4 regions of the Phyllobacterium sp. CCNWLW109 genome follow, and region 1 is predicted to be linked to each of the others. Evidence: riboswitches for the same ligand, from Rfam matches in the RefSeq annotation. Region 1 holds a riboswitch; each other region holds the start of a gene.
What was found. A riboswitch is a leader RNA that binds a small molecule or an ion and turns the genes downstream of it on or off. The one in region 1 is predicted to bind cobalamin.
Positions count from the first base shown of each region.

Region 2: another riboswitch for cobalamin. It lies ahead of V9K92_RS15995 (aromatic ring-hydroxylating oxygenase subunit alpha); the one in region 1 lies ahead of V9K92_RS07885 (ABC transporter ATP-binding protein).
Region 3: another riboswitch for cobalamin. It lies ahead of V9K92_RS18090 (CbtB domain-containing protein); the one in region 1 lies ahead of V9K92_RS07885 (ABC transporter ATP-binding protein).
Region 4: another riboswitch for cobalamin. It lies ahead of V9K92_RS14360 (hypothetical protein); the one in region 1 lies ahead of V9K92_RS07885 (ABC transporter ATP-binding protein).

Region 1 is NZ_JBBCBK010000002.1:539,062-543,699, reverse strand. It holds gene V9K92_RS07890 (transglutaminase family protein) at 1-733, opposite strand, end outside; cobalamin riboswitch at 1,277-1,490, shown strand; gene V9K92_RS07885 (ABC transporter ATP-binding protein) at 1,761-2,567, shown strand; gene V9K92_RS07880 (ABC transporter substrate-binding protein) at 2,567-3,514, shown strand; gene V9K92_RS07875 (FecCD family ABC transporter permease) at 3,515-4,528, shown strand.
Region 2 is NZ_JBBCBK010000004.1:113,187-117,824, reverse strand. It holds gene V9K92_RS16005 (TIM barrel protein) at 1-353, opposite strand, end outside; gene V9K92_RS16000 (hybrid-cluster NAD(P)-dependent oxidoreductase) at 508-1,593, opposite strand; gene V9K92_RS15995 (aromatic ring-hydroxylating oxygenase subunit alpha) at 1,599-2,840, opposite strand; cobalamin riboswitch at 2,952-3,150, opposite strand; gene V9K92_RS15990 (L-fuconate dehydratase) at 3,332-4,609, opposite strand; gene V9K92_RS15985 (SDR family oxidoreductase) at 4,618-4,638, opposite strand, start outside.
Region 3 is NZ_JBBCBK010000004.1:542,763-547,400, forward strand. It holds gene V9K92_RS18080 (isobutyryl-CoA dehydrogenase) at 15-1,181, opposite strand; gene V9K92_RS18085 (cobyric acid synthase) at 1,290-2,747, shown strand; cobalamin riboswitch at 2,808-3,040, shown strand; gene V9K92_RS18090 (CbtB domain-containing protein) at 3,090-3,269, shown strand; gene V9K92_RS18095 (CbtA family protein) at 3,395-4,120, shown strand; gene cobU (bifunctional adenosylcobinamide kinase/adenosylcobinamide-phosphate guanylyltransferase) at 4,120-4,638, shown strand, end outside.
Region 4 is NZ_JBBCBK010000003.1:781,236-785,873, reverse strand. It holds gene adh (aldehyde dehydrogenase) at 1-1,383, opposite strand, end outside; gene V9K92_RS14370 (GAF domain-containing protein) at 1,554-2,525, opposite strand; gene cobF (precorrin-6A synthase (deacetylating)) at 2,665-3,438, opposite strand; gene V9K92_RS14360 (hypothetical protein) at 3,435-3,698, opposite strand; cobalamin riboswitch at 3,801-4,023, opposite strand; gene V9K92_RS14355 (glutamine synthetase beta-grasp domain-containing protein) at 4,160-4,638, opposite strand, start outside.

The sequences.
Region 1 (4,638 bases):
CAAGGCCAATCCAACCGGCACCCGGCAAGTAGACCTCGCACCAGGCATGTAGATCAGTAAAATCCGTCGTTGTCCCGGCAGGACCATCCAGCGCCACCAGATCGGGCTTTAACTGGATAAGGTAGCCGGAAACAAAACGCGCCGCCAGGCCGAGATGACGCAAGGTCTGCACGAGAAGCCAGCTGGTATCACGGCACGAACCTGTACGGACATTCAACGTGGTTTCCGGCTCTTGGACACCGGTTTCCATGCGGATAACATAACCAATCTCGCGCTGGATGCGTGCATTAAGGTCCACGACGAAATTGACTGTATTGGTGCTTGAGCGATCAATCGTTGCCAGAAAATCCGACAGAAGCGGCCCAATCGGCTCCGGCTTCATATATATGGAAAGATCGTCGCGTATATCTTCAGGGTAAGCGAAGGGCCAGATTTCTCCGGCAGGTTCGACGAAGAAATCAAACGGATTATAGACGGTCATATCGGCAATGAGATCGACTTCGATCTTGAGCTCCGTGACGGGCTCAGGAAAGACAAAACGGGCCAGAAAATTACCGTAAGGGTCCTGCTGCAAATTGACGAAATGGTTGGACGGACTGACCTTCAACGAGTGACTCAGCACTTTGGTTCTCGAGTGCGGAGCTGGTTGAAGGCGGATGATCTGCGGCCCGAGCATGATGGGGCGATCATATTTATAGTGAGTCAGGTGATAGACTGCTGCGTGAATTGCCATGTCGCCCCAAAATTCAATAAAACATCGATGTCGCCAAAGGCTACATGCGAAGCCTAGCCTACTCCATCGGCTTGTTCACGCTTAAAAAACTTATTCTGCCATTTATTTTAGCACGTACTGAATCTGCACCTTAAACGGGCTGGCAAAATGGACGACACAACCAAATCCAAGAGAGGGGGTAATATAATTTGCATTAGGCTTGCTGCGTGGTTCGACGGGGCTCACCATGAGGGAGGTTATTATTTGCAGGAAGTCACTTCCTGCAAGGTTATCGACCAATGTGCAATCAAACCACATTCCTCATGGTGAGCCCCGTCGAACCACGCAGAAACTCAATGCCAACAAAGGGTGGCTGCTGATTATCACCCTGGAATTGAAAAAGACCCGGACGAGCTGGACACTCACTATCCGGATGTCCATTCATTAAACCAGAAAACGGGAGGTGGGCGAAAGCCTCCCTCTCACTCCTGAGGGAAACATGGCATTCTTCTATTTTTTCCAAGTGCTATCTCTTTTACCCCATTTCATTTTCACTTCGGTTCAACTACTAATCATCGTGATGGTTTCTCCGGCTAGACAATGCTGGAGATGAAAAGGGAACACGGTGAGGCGTACCCAAAAGGGACCGAAACCGTGGCTGCCCCCGCAACTGTAAGCGGTGAGCGACGCCTGATGATGCCACTGATCGCAAGATCGGGAAGGTAAGGCTTTGCCAAGACCCGTGAGCCAGGAGACCTGCCATCATAATTGAAATTCGAACCGGACGGGGTGTGCCGGGAGCGATGCGATGACCTCTGTCCGCATTAGCGGCACCCGAATGCTTTGAATAGCTTCCGGTTCATCGTCTGCGTTCTCTGTCCTCCCCTTGAAAGTTGGCAGGTATGAACGTTTCGCGCATCGTCACTTCGACCCAGCATCATATTATCTACCCTCTCAAACAATCGGCATTGACGATTGTTATAACATTACGCTATCTCCTACCCATGTCGAAGTCCTCAGAATATTTCCACGGCATGGGAGCGCGCCCGTGAGCCATATACAGCTTGATGCAACAGCCGTGAGCTATAAAACCGGAACCCATACTTTGGTTGATGCTGCGTCGGTCGGCATAAGATGTGGCGCAAGGCTCGCTATTATCGGGCCGAATGGCGCTGGAAAATCCACCTTGCTGCGCATGCTGGCCGGGCTGCTGCCACCGACGTCCGGCGGAATAAGCTTCAACGGCAAAATTATCGGTACAATGTCGCCGCTTGAGCGGGCCCGGCAATTTGCCTTTGTCGGTCAGGCCGATACCCCCGATCAACAGCTTCTTGTCGAGGATTATGTATCTCTTGGCCGCATTCCCCATCTGGGCGTCTTCACACGCACGGTCGACCGGGAAATCGTCGAAGATTCCATGGAGCGCGCGCGGATCAGCCATTTCCGCCGTCGTGCATTGGGTTCATTGTCAGGCGGCGAACGGCAGCGCATGCAATTGGCGCGCGCCCTCGCCCAGCAACCGGCCATCCTGTTTCTTGATGAACCGACCAATCACCTCGATCCAAAGGCGCGCAGCGAACTGCTCCTGCTCGTTGCCGGACTTAGTGTCACGACCATTGCCGTTCTGCATGATTTGCCGCTTGTTGCGCCCTTTGCAACCCATGTAGCAGTCATGCACAGCGCTCAGCTTGTAGCGTCAGGCACGCCCGACGAAACGCTGACCCCGCGCATTGTCAGCGATGTATTTGACCTTGATGTGCTGCGCCTCAGGCACCCATCCCGCCAGCGCGACCTTATGGTGTTTGAAGCACCCGAACCGATCCATGACGCCCATTCTCATTCACGGAGCATTTGATGAAAAAATCCCTTTTTGCCCTCGCATTTACTCTTCTGTCTGCGCCTGCCTTTGCTTTCCCTGTAACCGTCGATAGTTGCGGCAAACCTTTGACCTTCGACGCCGCTCCCAAACGTGTCGTCGTCAACGATATCAACATGAGCGAAATGGCTTTCGCGCTTGGCCTGCAATCTTCAATGGTTGGCGTGACCGGAATCACCGGCTGGTACAAGCTCGATGATGCCTTCATCAAGCAGCAGGGTTCCATTCCGGAACTTGCACCAAAAAATCCGACACTCGAGAATATTATCGCCGTGCAGCCTGATTTCTTCTTTGCCGGATGGAATTACGGCATGCGCATCGGCGGCGAAGTTACCCCCGATACACTTGCGCCCTATGGAATCAAAACCCTCGAACTGACCGAGAGCTGCGTCCATCTCGATAAAAACCGCCCTGCCGCTTCCATGGAACTTCTCTATGGCGACATCGAAAAGCTGGGCAAAATTTTCGGCAAGGAAGCAGAAGCTGAAAAACTGATTTCCGGCTGGAAGACCCAATTGGCACAGATCAAAAAGAAGGTCGGCACCAACAGCGGTACCCGCGTGTTCCTTTATGATTCCGGGGAAGACAAACCATTCACCGCTGGAAAGTTCGCCATCCCTTCAGCGATGATCAGCGAAGCTGGCGGCGTCAACATCATGGATGACCTGGAATCCAGCTGGGCCACCACCTCTTGGGAAACTGTTGCATCGCGCAATCCGCAGTTTCTCGTACTCCTCGATTATCAGGATGATGTTGGATATAAGAAGCTTCTCGATTTCCTGAAGAGCCATCCGGCCATGAAGGAAACCGATGCAGTAAAGAATGAGCGCTTTGTCGCCCTTCGTTATGCGGAACTTACGCCGGGTCCTGCGAATATCGAAGCCATCGAAAAGATTGCCAAGGCAATGCATCCGGAAGCATTCTGAGTGCATTTTCCGGCGGGAACAAAACTGACTTTAGCGGTAAGCACGGTGTTGGTCATCGTGCTTGGGCTCCTTTCCATTGCCTATGGCTCAACATTTATCGCGCTTGGCGACGTGTTGAATGCCTTGGCGCATTTTGCAGGGCTCAGCGATCTGGCCACGACTGTGCCCATAGAAAGAATTATTGTCGACCTGCGTTTGCCCCGCGCTATCCTCGGCCTATGCGTCGGTGCTGGCCTTGGCATCATTGGCGCAATGTTGCAGACCGTTACCCGCAACGATCTCGCCGACCCCTTCCTGTTTGGTCTTTCCTCGGGGGCTGCTGCTGGCGCGGTATCGGTTATAAGTCTTTTCGGCGATCGCTTCGGCGTATGGACGCTGCCCATTGCTGCGTTCAGCGGTGGCATGCTCGCAGCTATTATCGTTCTGCTGCTGGTGCGCCGCGTACAAGGTCAAGGTCCCGAGCGCATGATCCTTGCTGGCCTTGCCGTATCCTTCATCTTCACGGCGCTTGCCAATTATATGGTGTTTTCCGGCGATCAACGCGCCGCCCATTCGGTATTATTCTGGACGCTTGGAGGACTGGGAATTGCGCGTTGGGATAATCTGCCGCTGGCATTGATTGGCCTCGCCTCGATCCTCGTCTTCGCGCTTTATAACCACCGCAATCTTGATGCGTTTTTGGCGGGCGAAAACACCGCGGAAAGCCTCGGCGTCAGGGTCAATCGAACCCGGAATATCGTGTTTATTGTTTGTGCCTTTTCAACCGCGATCTTTGTTTCAGTATCGGGCGTTATCGGCTTTGTCGGGTTGATGATTCCCCATATTGCGCGGCGCTTTTCCGGCCAGCTCCATGCCGGACTGATTGTAACTTGCGCGCTTTTCGGAAGCATACTGCTCCTTTCAAGCGACCTCGTCGCAAGACTGCTGCTCGCGCCGCAGGAATTGCCGATTGGCGTCGTCACCAGCTCCATCGGTGCGTTCTTCGTCGTCACCTTGCTGCTGCGCAAAGGATGAGATGATAATTTACTGCAGACCAAAGCCAAATGGCATTTGTTAAAGCATATGCCTGTGCGAGAGGCACTATTCTCGTGACAAACAATCTAAAGGATTTCAGCCGAGTTCCA
Region 2 (4,638 bases), on a different contig from region 1:
TTAGTCTGCCGCTCACCCTCTTCCTGACCCGTACCATCATTGACAGGAACCAGAACAAGTGCCGCTGCGCCAGCGTCTCGCGCATAATCCGCAAGCTCAATAGCCTCGTGCTCACGTTCCGGAGTCCACTCGTTAAAGCGCTGCAAGGCATTGATCGTGGCAATGCGCACGCCGGCTGCTTTCGATAGCGCCTTCATTTCAGTTGCAGCTGTGCCGTCAATAATCGCATTGCCGCCAAGGTCATTACGAATCTCAACATCGCGCAAGCCAAGCGCCACCGCCAACTGAAAAAACGCGGCAGGGCGAAGATAAGGAGTAGCGATATGATTGATAGCAAAAATTGGTGCAGCCATTTTGGATTCCTCCCCACCGCTTTGAGCCAGCCTGCTCTATGCGAATCTCGGCCTCTGGCAATACACGAGCTTCGTCAAGCAATGCATCGGGAAAAGCAAGGGGATTGAGATCGACAACACGAAAATGCGCTTGGGAGCTGGAGCAAAATTTGCTCTAGGCTTCCACTTCGACATTGCCCAACGGTTTGGAACAACAGGCCAGGATATAGCCTTCATCAATTTCCTCGTCGAGAATCCCGCCATTATGGTTCATATCGACATTGCCGGAAATTTTCATGACCTTGCAGGTGCCGCACAATCCGGATTCACAGGCCGCGGCAATTCGAATGCCAGCACCACGGGCAGCCTTGAGGATTGTATCGCCTGCGACGCAGTGCACATCCTTGCCGGCCATGGAGAAAGTGACGATCGCGGCAGTTTCAGACACCTCCGTAGAAATATCGTCCATTACCGGAAGCACAGGTTCGGCGGCGGAACCGAAGCTTTCCTGATGGTAATTGGCCATATCGAAGCCGGACTCTTCCAGCATGGCCCGAACATCGCGCATGAATCCGTCAGGACCGCAGCAGAAAATCGTCCGTTCCTTGAAGTCGGGCGACAATAGCGAAAGCTTCGGCGCTTCGAGCCTGCCTCTGATACCCGTCCAGAGCTGCCCCATTTCATGTTCCTTGATCAGAAAGGACAATTTGAGATTTGGCATGCAACTGGTCAGATATTCGAGTTCCTTCCGAAAAATTATATCGCTCGGGCGGCGTGCGCAACTGACAAAACTAATATCGCTTTGTGGTGCACAATCCTGCATCCAGCGCGTCATTGACATCATAGGCGTGATGCCTGATCCGGCAGAAATAAACAGATATTTTTCGCCGGGATGTTTTGAGATTGAAAAGTCACCCAGCGGCCCAAATGCTTTCAGCCGCGCGCCCGGCGTGAGGTGGTCCAGCATCCAGCGGGTGCCGATGCTGCCATCCTGCGCTTTGACCGTGATTGCAATCGTAAATGGCCGCGAGGGGCTGGAAGAGAGTGTGTAGGTACGCAGGACCGCATCCGGTTGCGTACCCAATTCAAACGTCATGAACTGGCCGGGCTCATACCGGAACCAGTTTTGATTGTCGGAACGAAATGTGAATGTCTTCACATTGGGCGCTTCCTCAATGACAGACAGGCACTCCAGCAGATGCAGCCGGTCGTTCCATGGCTGCATCTGATCGAGATGCGGGTACTTTTGAGGAATGCCCATATTCACTACGCTACCTTGCTCAGTCGCTTGTCGCCGGAAAGGCGCGTTTCCATCGTGTTGGAATACCATTCAAGGAATTGCAGAACACCGCCTTCATGCTCTACCGAATAAGGGCCCGGCTCATAGGCAGGAGAGCGAATGCCAAAAGCATTTTCTTCAACGATCTGGCGGTCCTGATCATTGGTTTCGAGCCAGACATGCGTGAGTTCCTCAATGGTGTAATCGACGCCTTCCACCGCGTCCTTGTGCACCAGCCACTTGGTCGTGACCTGGGTTTCGGTCGGGCTAAGCGGGAGAACGCGGAAAGAAAGGGCATGATCCCCCAGAATGTGATTCCACGTCGTCGGATAATGATAGAGCAATAGCGAACCGATCTGCCGTGCATTCACATCATCGCTAAGCTGACGTGCCACAGCACGTTTGCCCGACATGGTATAGCTCTCGGCTTCGTGAAGCAGCGGCACGCGTGTCGCGCGGTACTGGCCATTTTCATCGATACGGAACACGCTCGGCAGACCTGCGGCTTCGCATTTGTCCCAATGCGCCACGATTTCCGGATCATCCTTTGAGCCTTGTATGCCAGTCACGCTTGGTGCTTCAGGAAACGTCTTACAGAGTTCCGGATGATTGGCGGCGCAATGATAGCATTCGCGGTTGTTTTCCCACACCAGCTTCCAATTACCCTTCTCCACGATCGAGCTTTGAAAGGCGACTTTGGTTTCGCTGAGGCGATGCGGTGCAAGATAAGGATCGATCATGGCACGCGTAGCGGCAAAATCCGGCGCAATCGGCGCAAGGCAGATGAAGATATAGCCGCCAACGCTTTCGCAATGCACCGTCTTCAGGCTGTGCTGGCTGGCATCGAAGTCGTCGCCCATCTGGCGCGCGAACAATAGACGGCCATCCAGTTCATAAGTCCACTGATGATAGGGGCAAACAAGCTTCGCCGAGGTGCCCCGTTCAGAAGCACAAACGCGCGACCCGCGATGGCGGCATGAATTATGAAACGCGCGTATTTTCTTCTCGCGGTCCCGGACGATAACGACCGGATAATCGCCAATCTGCACGGTAAAATAATTGCCCGGTCGCGCCACTTCGCAATCATGACCGATAAACAGCCAGTCGCGGTAGAAGATATTTTCCATATCCAACCGGAAATACTCCGGATCATTGTAGAAAGCCTGCTCAAGGCCATAGCCAGGTTTCCGGTGTTTCAGGTTCCGGAGTAGTTCACTATGTGCGTCCATGTCGTGTCCTCGCCATCTCATTTGCGAAAGAACTGACTGGTGGTGACGGAGAAGACCGTCCGTATGGCTGCCCATACAAAACAATGCTCCTTGATCGCCCACCGCGATCAGTCGGTGTTATCGCTTGCGGCTGGTTTCCGGGCTCTGGAGTTGCTCTTGCGAGCCTCACGGCGCCTTCCCGGAACCATGCTCCAGTGGCTATTTTGCCGCGTTTCACTCCACTACCGTTGCGGGGGCAGCGCCGGAATCAAACCGGCTTCCCAATTCTCCACCTTCCCTAGAAAGCGGCACCTCAAGTAGCCTGATAAAAGCATCCGGATGATAAAAAGAATAGGTGCGGAAACGACATCGCATTTACACAAGACGACACGACCGAAAAAACAGAAAATGCCGCCACTCCGGCACGTCAGAATGGCGGCACAATACCCTTTCCATGTCAGCAATGAATATCACCAGAGACGGCGATGGTTCATTTACCGGGCGGAAAGGCTTTAAAGACCGTGATGCAAATACTGCTTGATCGATTCCGGTTTCATCTCAATTGAAAAGCCCGGCAGCGAGGGTGGCATATAGGCCGCATCCTGAATGTTGCAGGGATCAACAAAATGCTCGTGCAGATGATCGACATACTCGATAACCCTGCCCTCTTTCGTCCCTGAAACGGCGATATAATCAATCATTGACAGATGCTGGACATATTCACACAGACCAACACCGCCCGCATGCGGCCAGACTGGTAGCTCATACTTTGCGGCGATAAGCAGCACCGCCAGCACTTCGTTCAGTCCACCCATGCGGCAACTATCGATCTGCACGACATCGATAGCGCCTTCGGCGATGAACTGTTTGAACATGATGCGGTTCTGACACATCTCACCAGTCGCGACTTTCACCGGATGGATAGCCTGCCGAATTTTGCGATGGCCCGCAACGTCGTCGGGGCTCGTTGGCTCTTCAATGAAGAACGGCTTGACGAAGGCAAGCTTGTTCACCCAATCAATGGCTTCATTCACTTCCCAGACCTGATTGGCATCGATCATGAGAATGCGGTCAGGGCCGATCACTTCGCGCGCGATGGTAAGACGTCGGATATCATCTTCGAGATCGCGGCCGACTTTCATCTTAATGTGGTTGAAGCCCGCATCCACGGCCTCCTGACAAAGGCGACGGAGCTTTTCATCGGAATAGCCCAGCCAGCCTGCCGATGTCGTATAGCAGGGATACCCATCTGCTTTTAGCGTTTCAATACGTTCTTTCTTACCGACCTCTGCTCTACGCAGAATTTCCAGCGCCTCTTCAGGCGTCAGCACGTCCGTAAGATAGCGGAAGTCCACGATTTTGACGATCTCTTCCGGCGTCATTTCACCGACCAGTTGCCAGACAGGCTTCTTCGCTTCCTTGGCCAGCAAATCCCAAACGGCGTTCACTACCGCGCCCGTGGCCAGATGCATTGCACCCTTATCAGGGCCGATCCAGCGTAACTGGCTGTCACCGGTGATAAAATGCCAGAATCTGCCCGGGTTTTCCTTTATCCAATCAAGTTCAAGGCCGATAACAAGGTGTTTCATGGCCTCAATGGCAAGGCAGCAGATCTCATTGCCGCGCCCGATGGTAAAGGTAAGGCCGTGGCCGGAAAGCCCTGCATCCGTATCCAGCACCACATAGGCAGCCGAATAGTCCGGGTCAGGATTCATGGCATCCGATCCGTCCAGACTTTGCGAGGTCGGGAAACGGATATCGAAAACGCGAAGATCAGTGATGATGGTCATGGTCTTTCCTAAACTGTCCAGCCGCCATC
Region 3 (4,638 bases), on a different contig from region 1:
CCTGAATATCTTGTTTAGTTTTTGATCATATGCCGCGCGATGATCACCCGCATAATCTCATTGGTGCCTTCCAATATCTGATGGACGCGCAGGTCACGAACGATTTTTTCAACGCCGTAATCATGCAAATAGCCGTAGCCACCATGGATTTGAAGCGCGTCATTGGCGATATCAAAGCCTTTATCGGTTACAAAACGCTTTGCCATGGCTGACCACTTGGACGCGTCATGGGCCTTCGCATCGAGTTTTGAGGCAGCTGTGTAGAGCAGCATTCGCGCGGCTGAAAGATCCGTCTCCATGTCGGCAAGCTTGAACTGCAATGCCTGAAACTGATTGATGGCCTTACCGAATGCTTTGCGCTCGGAAGCATAAGCAACCGCTTTGTCGAGTGCCGATTGAGCTCCACCCAAGGAGCATGCCGCGATATTCAGACGGCCACCATCAAGCCCTCCCATGGCAATTTTAAATCCATCACCTTCAGCACCAAGCCGATTTGCAACAGGAACCCGGCAATTATCGAATAAAACTGTGCGGGTGGACTGGGCATTCCAACCCATCTTGAATTCATTTGCGCCAAATGACAGGCCCGGAGCATCCTTGGGAATGATCAGTGCGGAAATGCCCTTTGGTCCGGATTCGCCGGTGCGCACCATGGTGACATAAATATCGCTATCGCCTGCGCCGGATATGAATTGTTTAGCACCATTTAAAACGTAATGATCGCCATCCAGAACAGCTGTAGTTTTCAACGCCGCCGCATCGGAACCGGAGTTCGGTTCCGTCAGGCAATAGCTGCCCAGCCACTCCATAGACGTCAATTTGGGCACAAATTCTTGTCGTTGAGCTTGTGTTCCGAACAGGTCGATCATCCATGTCGACATATTGTGAATTGATATAAATGCTGAGAAGGCAGGGCAGGCCATTGAAAGAGCTTCAAATATCAGCACGGCATCAAGCCGTTTCAAACCCGATCCGCCAACATCCTCGCGCACATAAATGCCACCCATGCCCAGCGGACCTGTCTCGCGAATGACATCGGCGGGAAAATGCTTGTCGCGGTCCCAAGCGAGTGCCTTCGGTGCTACCCGATCAGCCGCAAAAGCGCGTGCCATATCCTGAATTGCCAGTTGATCATCATTGAGTTCAAATTGACCGGCCGCCGCATCAACGACTGCATCCATTATAGTTCCTCCCGAATATTGCTGCCGGTCACTCTATCGGATGCGCGTAAGCGCGCAACGGCTTGCATGGGACTAGGAAGAGAAAGACATATCCGCTACTCAAAGCCCATGACACACGCAATCATGTTGCAAGGAACTGGCTCTGACGTTGGCAAATCCGTTTTGGTGGCGGGATTGTGCCGTCTGGCGCGCAATCGCGGTTTGAGGGTTTTTCCATTCAAGCCGCAAAACATGTCGAACAATGCTGCTGTTAGCGATGATGGTGGTGAGATTGGCCGGGCGCAATGGTTGCAAGCGCTGGCTTGTGGCGTGCCCTCGTCCGTTCACATGAATCCGGTATTGCTGAAGCCTCAGTCAGAAACGGGCAGCCAAATCATTGTCCAGGGCAAAGTTTGGGGACAGGCGAAGGGCAGGGATTATCAGCAATACAAGGCGGGATTGCTGAATGCGGTTATGGAGTCGTGGGATATCGTTCGTGCCGATGCGGACATAGTCATCGTTGAAGGAGCTGGATCGCCCGCAGAAATCAATCTGCGATCAGGGGACATTGCCAATATGGGCTTTGCCGTCAAAGCCAATGTGCCTGTGGTTCTGGTTGGCGATATTGATCGAGGCGGGGTGATAGCGTCGATTGTCGGCACGCACGCAATTCTTTCGCCTGAAGATCGGGATATGATTTCCGGTTATCTGATCAACAAGTTTCGTGGCGACATTTCGCTTTTCGATGACGGTTTGAAATCTATCACACAATTTACGGGCTGGCCGTCCTTCGGGGTTGTCCCTTGGTTGAAAGATGCCTCCCGTCTTCCGGCGGAAGACTCGGTTGTATTGGAACGGCTGGTCAAAGGTGATGGGCGGGCGTTGAAAATTGCCGTTCCAGTGCTTGATCGCATTGCCAATTTTGATGATTTCGATCCGCTGATAGCTGAACCGCAAGTCGAGGTCGTCATGATCAAAAGTGGCGAGCGAATCCCTGCAGATGCAGGTTTGGTCATTATTCCGGGCTCCAAATCCACCATTGGTGACCTTCAACGGTTCCGTGAAAATGGCTGGGACCACGATCTTGATCAGCACAGGCGCAGAGGTGGTCATATTATCGGCATTTGTGGCGGCTTCCAGATGCTGGGTAAAACAGTATCTGACCCCCAAGGGATTGAAGGAAATATCAGGGAAATTAGAGGTCTTGGTTATCTCGATATTGATACAGTTATGGAGCCGGAGAAGACCGTGCGCAATGTCCAAGCCCATTCATTGCAGTTTGACATACCGTTGAAGGGCTATGAGATTCACCTTGGTCGAACGACTGGCCCCGATTGCATCCGGCCAGCCGTGAATATTGATGGCATAGCGGATGGTGCAATATCCGCTGACGGCAAAGTATTCGGTACCTATATGCACGGGCTTTTCAACGCGGACGCATTCCGGGCAGCACTTTTAAAGTCCATGGGAATATCTGCTGGCGCTCTCGATTATCACGCTGGTGTAGATGCGGCGCTCGATTCCATTGCAGCGCAATTGGAGTCAGTTCTGGATATCGAGGCATTGTTTGCGCTTAAACGTGTCTGACGGCGTAGGCAGCGATCAAGGTGTCGCAGATTCGTTTGACTTTTAGAGCGCTTGGTGAATAACGTTCAGCAGATGATTGGTTCCCGCATTGGCCAAAGGCCAGGGATCAAAAGGGAATGCGACGGTCGTACCCATTAGGGCGATCCCACCGCAGCCGACCCCGCGACTGTAGAGCGGTTAGGATATATGCCATGCTGAACGCGAAAGCGGACGGCAGTCACTGGGAAACCGGGAAGGCGGCATTTATCTTGCGACCCGCGAGCCAGGAGACCTGCCAATCACAGGGTAATAGTGCCCAAAACCGAGGGGGATTTTCCCTTCTGGCCCTGCACGGAGGTTGTTATGGCTACTGTTCGTACTTCTAATACGATTTCTCTCCCACTCGCATCGCGTCTGACGACGGCTGTTGCGTCATTGCTTCTCGGCGTGTTTATTATTTATGGCGTCGGTCTTTCACATTCTGAAACGCTGCATGACACAGCACACGACACCCGCCATTCATATGGATTTCCTTGCCATTGAGTCTTTGATAGCTGAAATGCTGATTCAGCTATCGACCCTTAAGCATTGAAATAATGATGGTTTGTTTGGTCCGGGGCCTTTGCAGGTGCCCGGCGTCTCGCTTTTGGAATTGGGGAGTGGACTCCATGTTGGTCAAATATTTGCTGGCTACAATCATAGCCGGTCTGTTTGCCGGAATAATTCTAACACCGGCCATGTATGTAAAAAATGTACCGCTCATATTGCATGCGGAAGAGTATGAAAGTGCGGGTGGCGGAGGTCATTCCCATGATACGCCTGCCTCTGCGAGCGAATCTGCACCTGCGGCGGTTACTCCGCACGAACATGCGGAAGACGCGGGTCCCGAACTGCCATTTGGACGTCTCGGTAATACGTTGTTGATCAATCTGGTGGCTGGAGCAGGCTTTGCGTTGATCACTGGTGCTGCGGCGCTTTTCCTCGGTCGTCGCATTACCCTTCAGAACGGAATCTATTGGGGGCTTGCAGGATTTTTCATCTTCAATTTTGCACCGGCGTTCAGCCTTGCCCCTGAATTGCCTGCTATGCCTGCAGCCGATCTAGCCATGCGGCAGACCTGGTGGCTGATAACTGTCATTCTGACGGCGGGCGGCGTCTATCTGATCGTACTGCGTGAGCAGATTTGGGCTAAGCTTCTTGGTGTTATATTGATTGTCGCTCCCCATATTTATGGCGCACCGGAAGCAGAAGATCTGACATCAGCGGTGCCTCCGACACTTGCCTCAGAGTTTGCCGTCTCAGCACTGGCAACCAATCTCTTCTTCTGGGTTGTACTTGGTACTGCACTGGGCTGGGCAATTCAGAATTATGCTTCATCGGAGCTTGAGCAGTAATGCAACCGCTGGAACGCGAAATTACCTTTATTCTTGGAGGCGCGCGTTCCGGCAAATCGTCCTTTGCCGAAGGTCTGATCGAATCATCCGGGCGGGATGCTATTTATCTTGCCACCGGCAGAGCGTGGGATGATGAAATGTCCGAGCGAATTGGGCATCATAGAGCGCGGCGCGGATCCCGATGGATTACAGTTGAAGAACCAATTGATCTGGCCGGAAAACTGGAAAGTCTTGCTGGTGTCGAAAAGGCAATCCTGGTCGATTGCCTTACACTGTGGCTGACCAATTTAATGATGGCCGAACGTGATATCGATGCCGAAATAACACGTCTGACAAACACACTGAGCCATCTCGCGGGTGCCATTGTTCTGGTTTCCAACGAGGTTGGTCTTGGAATAGTACCGGAAAACCGCATGGCGCGTGAGTTTCGTGATCACGCAGGCCGATTGCATCAAGCCGTGGCTGCCGCTGCGGCAAAAGTCTATTTCGTGGCAGCAGGGCTGCCGCTCAAAATGAAG
Region 4 (4,638 bases), on a different contig from region 1:
ATAGGCGTGATAACAATTGGTCCAGACGCGACCGGCCTGAATGGCGCGGCCAAATCGGTAGCACCTGTTAGCATCACGGCTCCAAATGCCTGCGCCGAGGCCGTAAAGCGTATCATTGGCGATAGACAGGGCTTCGTCATCATCTTTGAACGTCGTCACTGAAACGACAGGGCCAAAGATTTCTTCCTGGAAAATCCGCATCCGGTTATGACCCTTGAACACGGTCGGATGCACGTAATACCCCCCGGCAAGATCGCCGGACAGAACATTGCGTTCGCCGCCGATAAGAACCTCAGCGCCTTCCTGTTTGCCAATGTCCATATATGACAGGATTTTTTCCAGCTGTTCACTGGATGCCTGCGCACCAATCATGGTCGCTGGATCAAGCGGATCGCCCTGTACGATGGCTTCCACGCGCTTAAGGGCACGCTCCATGAAACGATCATAGATTGACTCGTGAATGAGCGCGCGGCTCGGGCAGGTACAGACCTCGCCCTGGTTAAGCGCAAACATGACGAAACCCTCGATGGCCTTGTCAAAGAAGTCATCATCCTCAGCCACCACATCCTTGAAGAATATATTTGGTGACTTGCCGCCCAGCTCCAGCGTAACGGGAATAAGGTTCTGGCTGGCATATTGCATGATCAGACGACCCGTCGTGGTCTCGCCGGTAAAGGCGATCTTGGCAATGCGCGGGCTCGACGCGAGCGGTTTTCCTGCTTCCAGACCAAAACCATTGACGATGTTGAGAACACCCGGCGGCAGGATATCGGCAATCAGTTCCGCAAGTACCAGAATGGAGGCCGGGGTCTGCTCGGCAGGTTTAAGCACCACGCAATTGCCCGCCGCCAATGCCGGGGCGAGTTTCCACACAGCCATCAATATTGGGAAATTCCACGGAATGATCTGTCCGACAACACCGAGCGGTTCGTGGAAGTGATAGGCCACAGTATCGTGGTCAATCTCTGAAATTCCGCCTTCCTGCGCACGGATGGCACCGGCAAAATAGCGGAAGTGGTCGATTGCAAGCGGCATGTCGGCTGCCGTCGTTTCGCGGATAGGCTTGCCATTGTCCCAGGTTTCAGCCTGCGCCAACACAGCAAGATTATCTTCCATTACCTGTGCAATCTTGTTGAGCATGACGCTGCGCTCAGCGGCACTTGTCCGGCCCCAGGCATCCTTTGCAGCATGAGCGGCGTCCAACGCGGCCTCCACATCGCTGGCATCAGACCGGGCAATTTCGCACAGCACCTGCCCGTTGACCGGCGATGTATTCTCGAAGTAACGGCCTGCCTTCGGCTCGACGAATTTCCCGCCAATGAAGTTGCCGTAGCGTTTCTTGAAGTTGGGTTTGACGGTTCGGTTGAATTCTACCTTGTTCATTGAACTTCCTCCCTGAAGCAACGCGTCAGGGTAAGGACCGGACGCATTGCACGATTTCCATACCGCCTCCTCGCGGCATATTCAGAGGATCGCGCTTTACAGCTTGAGTGTCATCCCTGGCAGGCAAAGCGAATGCAGGATTTGTCGCAATATTGAGACACATGAAAGTCTCAGTTCAAGCCAAGCCGTTTAAGCTTGCGATGCAGGGTAGCTCTGCTCATGCCCATCATGTTCGCGGCAATGGAAACATTGCCATCTGCTTTTCGCAGAACTCGCTGGATCACGCTGCGTTCGGCGGCTGCAAATCCTCGTTCCGCATCGGTATCCTGCCCGAGCAGATTCGCCGCCGGCAACGGACTGTTCAGGCTTTCGTCAGTCAGCCCGAGAAGTGCACGCGCCGAACGCGATGCGCCAACCACAAGATCGTCTTCGTCCACTGCAATTAATGCGTTCAAAGCCCGGTCATGGCCGCGTTCGCTACCCTGTGCCATGACGATGCGCGCTTTGGGAAAGGCCAATCGGAAATTTTCTGCTTCCACCCGCCGGGCGGCATCCACCACAGCCATGGCAATGAGTTTGACAAAGCCCTCGGTCAGATCGGAACGTGCCGACGATACGTCAATCGCCGCCATCAGCCGCCCGCGATGATCGAAAATCGGTGCTACAGTACAAGAAAGCGCTGTGTTGCGACTGCGGAAATGCTGGTCGCGGTGGATCGTCAGGGCACGTTGTTCAGCCAGCGCTGTGCCAATGCCATTGGTGCCCTCGCACTCTTCGCTCCAGACTGCTCCCGTCCAAAGTCCCGCCTTGCAAAAGGTGGCATCATCGCCCTCATAGCCCCGGCGGTCGACAGGAACACCATTCTTATCTGCCAACAGGACGCAACATCCCGCACCACCCACCGCCGAATAAAGCCGGTCGAGTGCGATTTCTGCGGTTTCTATGAGAGATCCCAGCTCTTCACGCGCTTCACGCAATTCCTGATCGGTTAGCATGTTTGGCGGCGTGCCCTCATCAGGCTTCAAGCCGTAGAGACGCATTGAACGCCCCCACGATGCAACAACCGCTGACTGCGCAGCAGCGTCACCTGTCACGGCAGATTGGATATGCTCGGCATGTAAGCCGTCATCCTGCGTTCCCATGGTCCTCCTCCGAAGTCCATGCACAGGGTGACGCCTGTTCTCGCCTACGTCAAGTCACCTATTGATGGCGGCAACCGGGGCTGCTCTACCGACGCGATTTAAGGGCGTAGGTCCAAAACGCCCCCGGTTATAATCGCAGCTATTCTCCATTCTCGTCATATGACCTTTTCAGCAAATATGTATCCATGATCCAGCCCATTTGTGCGCGCGCAACATTTCGCAACCGCTCAATATCGTCAACGACATCGCGCAGTTTGCCGGACATGAGAATCTCGTCTTCCGTTCCTATGTAAGCACCCCAATAAATATCGACGTCTTCATCAATTGCCTTGAACGCGCCCTCGCCATCGAGCATCACAATCACGCTTTCCGAATTGTTCGGAAAACCTTCGGCAAGCTTGCGCCCTGTGGTTATCGTAATGGAGTCGCCGATTCGATTGAGCACAACCTTATGCTTTGCCGTGAGCGCCTGAATGCTGGTAATGCCGGGAATGACATCATAGTCCAGTTCGAAATTGCCCTTGGCGTTCAGCCGGTCGAGAATACGGATCGTGCTGTCATAAAGCGACGGATCACCCCAGACGAGGAATGCGCCGCATTCATCATCGCCCAGTTCCTCCATCAGCAGATGCTCATAGGTTGCCTCCACCTTATCATGCCAGTCATTGACACTCGCACGATAGGTCGAGGAAGGCTTCTGGCGCAGCGGTGTTTCAAAATCCACCATGCGGTAGTGGGGGGCGGTGATGAAACGCTCGCAAATTTCCCGACGGATGCGGGACAGCTGCTCTTTCTCAGCTCCCTTATCGGGAATGAAAAACACATCGACCTGATTGAGCGCATTGACTGCCTGTATGGTCACGTAGTCTGGGTTGCCCGCGCCAATTCCGATGATGAGCACTTTGCGTTTCACTGGGGCACACGCGAGGCCGACGATAGTTCCGGCCTTTGACTCTCTTCGATCAAAGCACAGAACAGTTCGTGGAGGCGTTTTGCCCCCGCATGTTTTCCGGCAAAGGCCTCAAGCTTTATAAACTCCTGACTTGCAGCTGCAACGATATTGGTGCCGCGAGGCCGGGAAAGCAGCCAGGCAAAAAACACGTCTTCCGGCACAGTTGCCGCGTTGACCGATTGTGGGTTGTTATATTGATTAGTATTGGCGCCGAGTATCATGCTTAACCCCGATTGTTGGGAACAAGGGTCAAGCGCGAAGATTGCAGATAGTCAGCCTGCGGCAAACCATTGCAAGCGACACACCGGGACACCCCGCCCGTGGACGTTCATCATGTTTCGGCAGGTCTCCTGGCTCACAGGTCAGTATTGCTGTCTTGCCTTCCCGGGAAATCCCAGTGACCTTTTGCCTGAACGAATTCAAGCGACAGCAACTCGCTGTTTACAGTTGCGGGGGCAGCGCCGGCATTGGTGAATATCACTTCACCGGCTTCCCTCTTAGCTCCCGGCTTTGCAGCACGGGAGAACCGGAACACTCTTATATGAACCCAGCCCACCTATTGAGGTCAACAGGCAGGCGTAAATTTATCGGGGGGAAACCGGTAAACGGCTGAATGCGGCGCATCACCAATAGAAAATGGCGCAGGCTGGTGCCCGCGCCATTCCAAACTATTCAAACAAGATCAAGCGGCGAGAACTTCTTCCGCATCTTCCGGCACTTCAGAAATTGTCCGCAGGATTTGCGACGCGATCTGGTAGGGGTCGCCCTGCGAATTCGGACGGCGATCTTCAAGATAACCGCGATAGCCATTGTTTACAAAGCTGTGCGGAACGCGGATTGATGCACCGCGATCAGCAATGCCGTAGCTGAACTGGTGGATCGACTGGGTTTCATGCTTGCCGGTAAGGCGCATATGATTGTCCGGTCCATATACGGCGATATGGGCAGCGCAATTCTGCTCAAATGCCGCCATGACCTTTTCGAAGTAATCCTTGCCGCCGACTTCACGCATATAGGTGGTGGAGAAGTTGGCATGCATGCCCGAACCATTCCAATCAGTATCGCCGAGCGGCTTGCAATGATATTCGATATCGATGCCGTATTTTTCAGTCAGGCGCTGCAGGAGATAGCGTGCAATCCAGACCTCATCGGCAGCCTTCT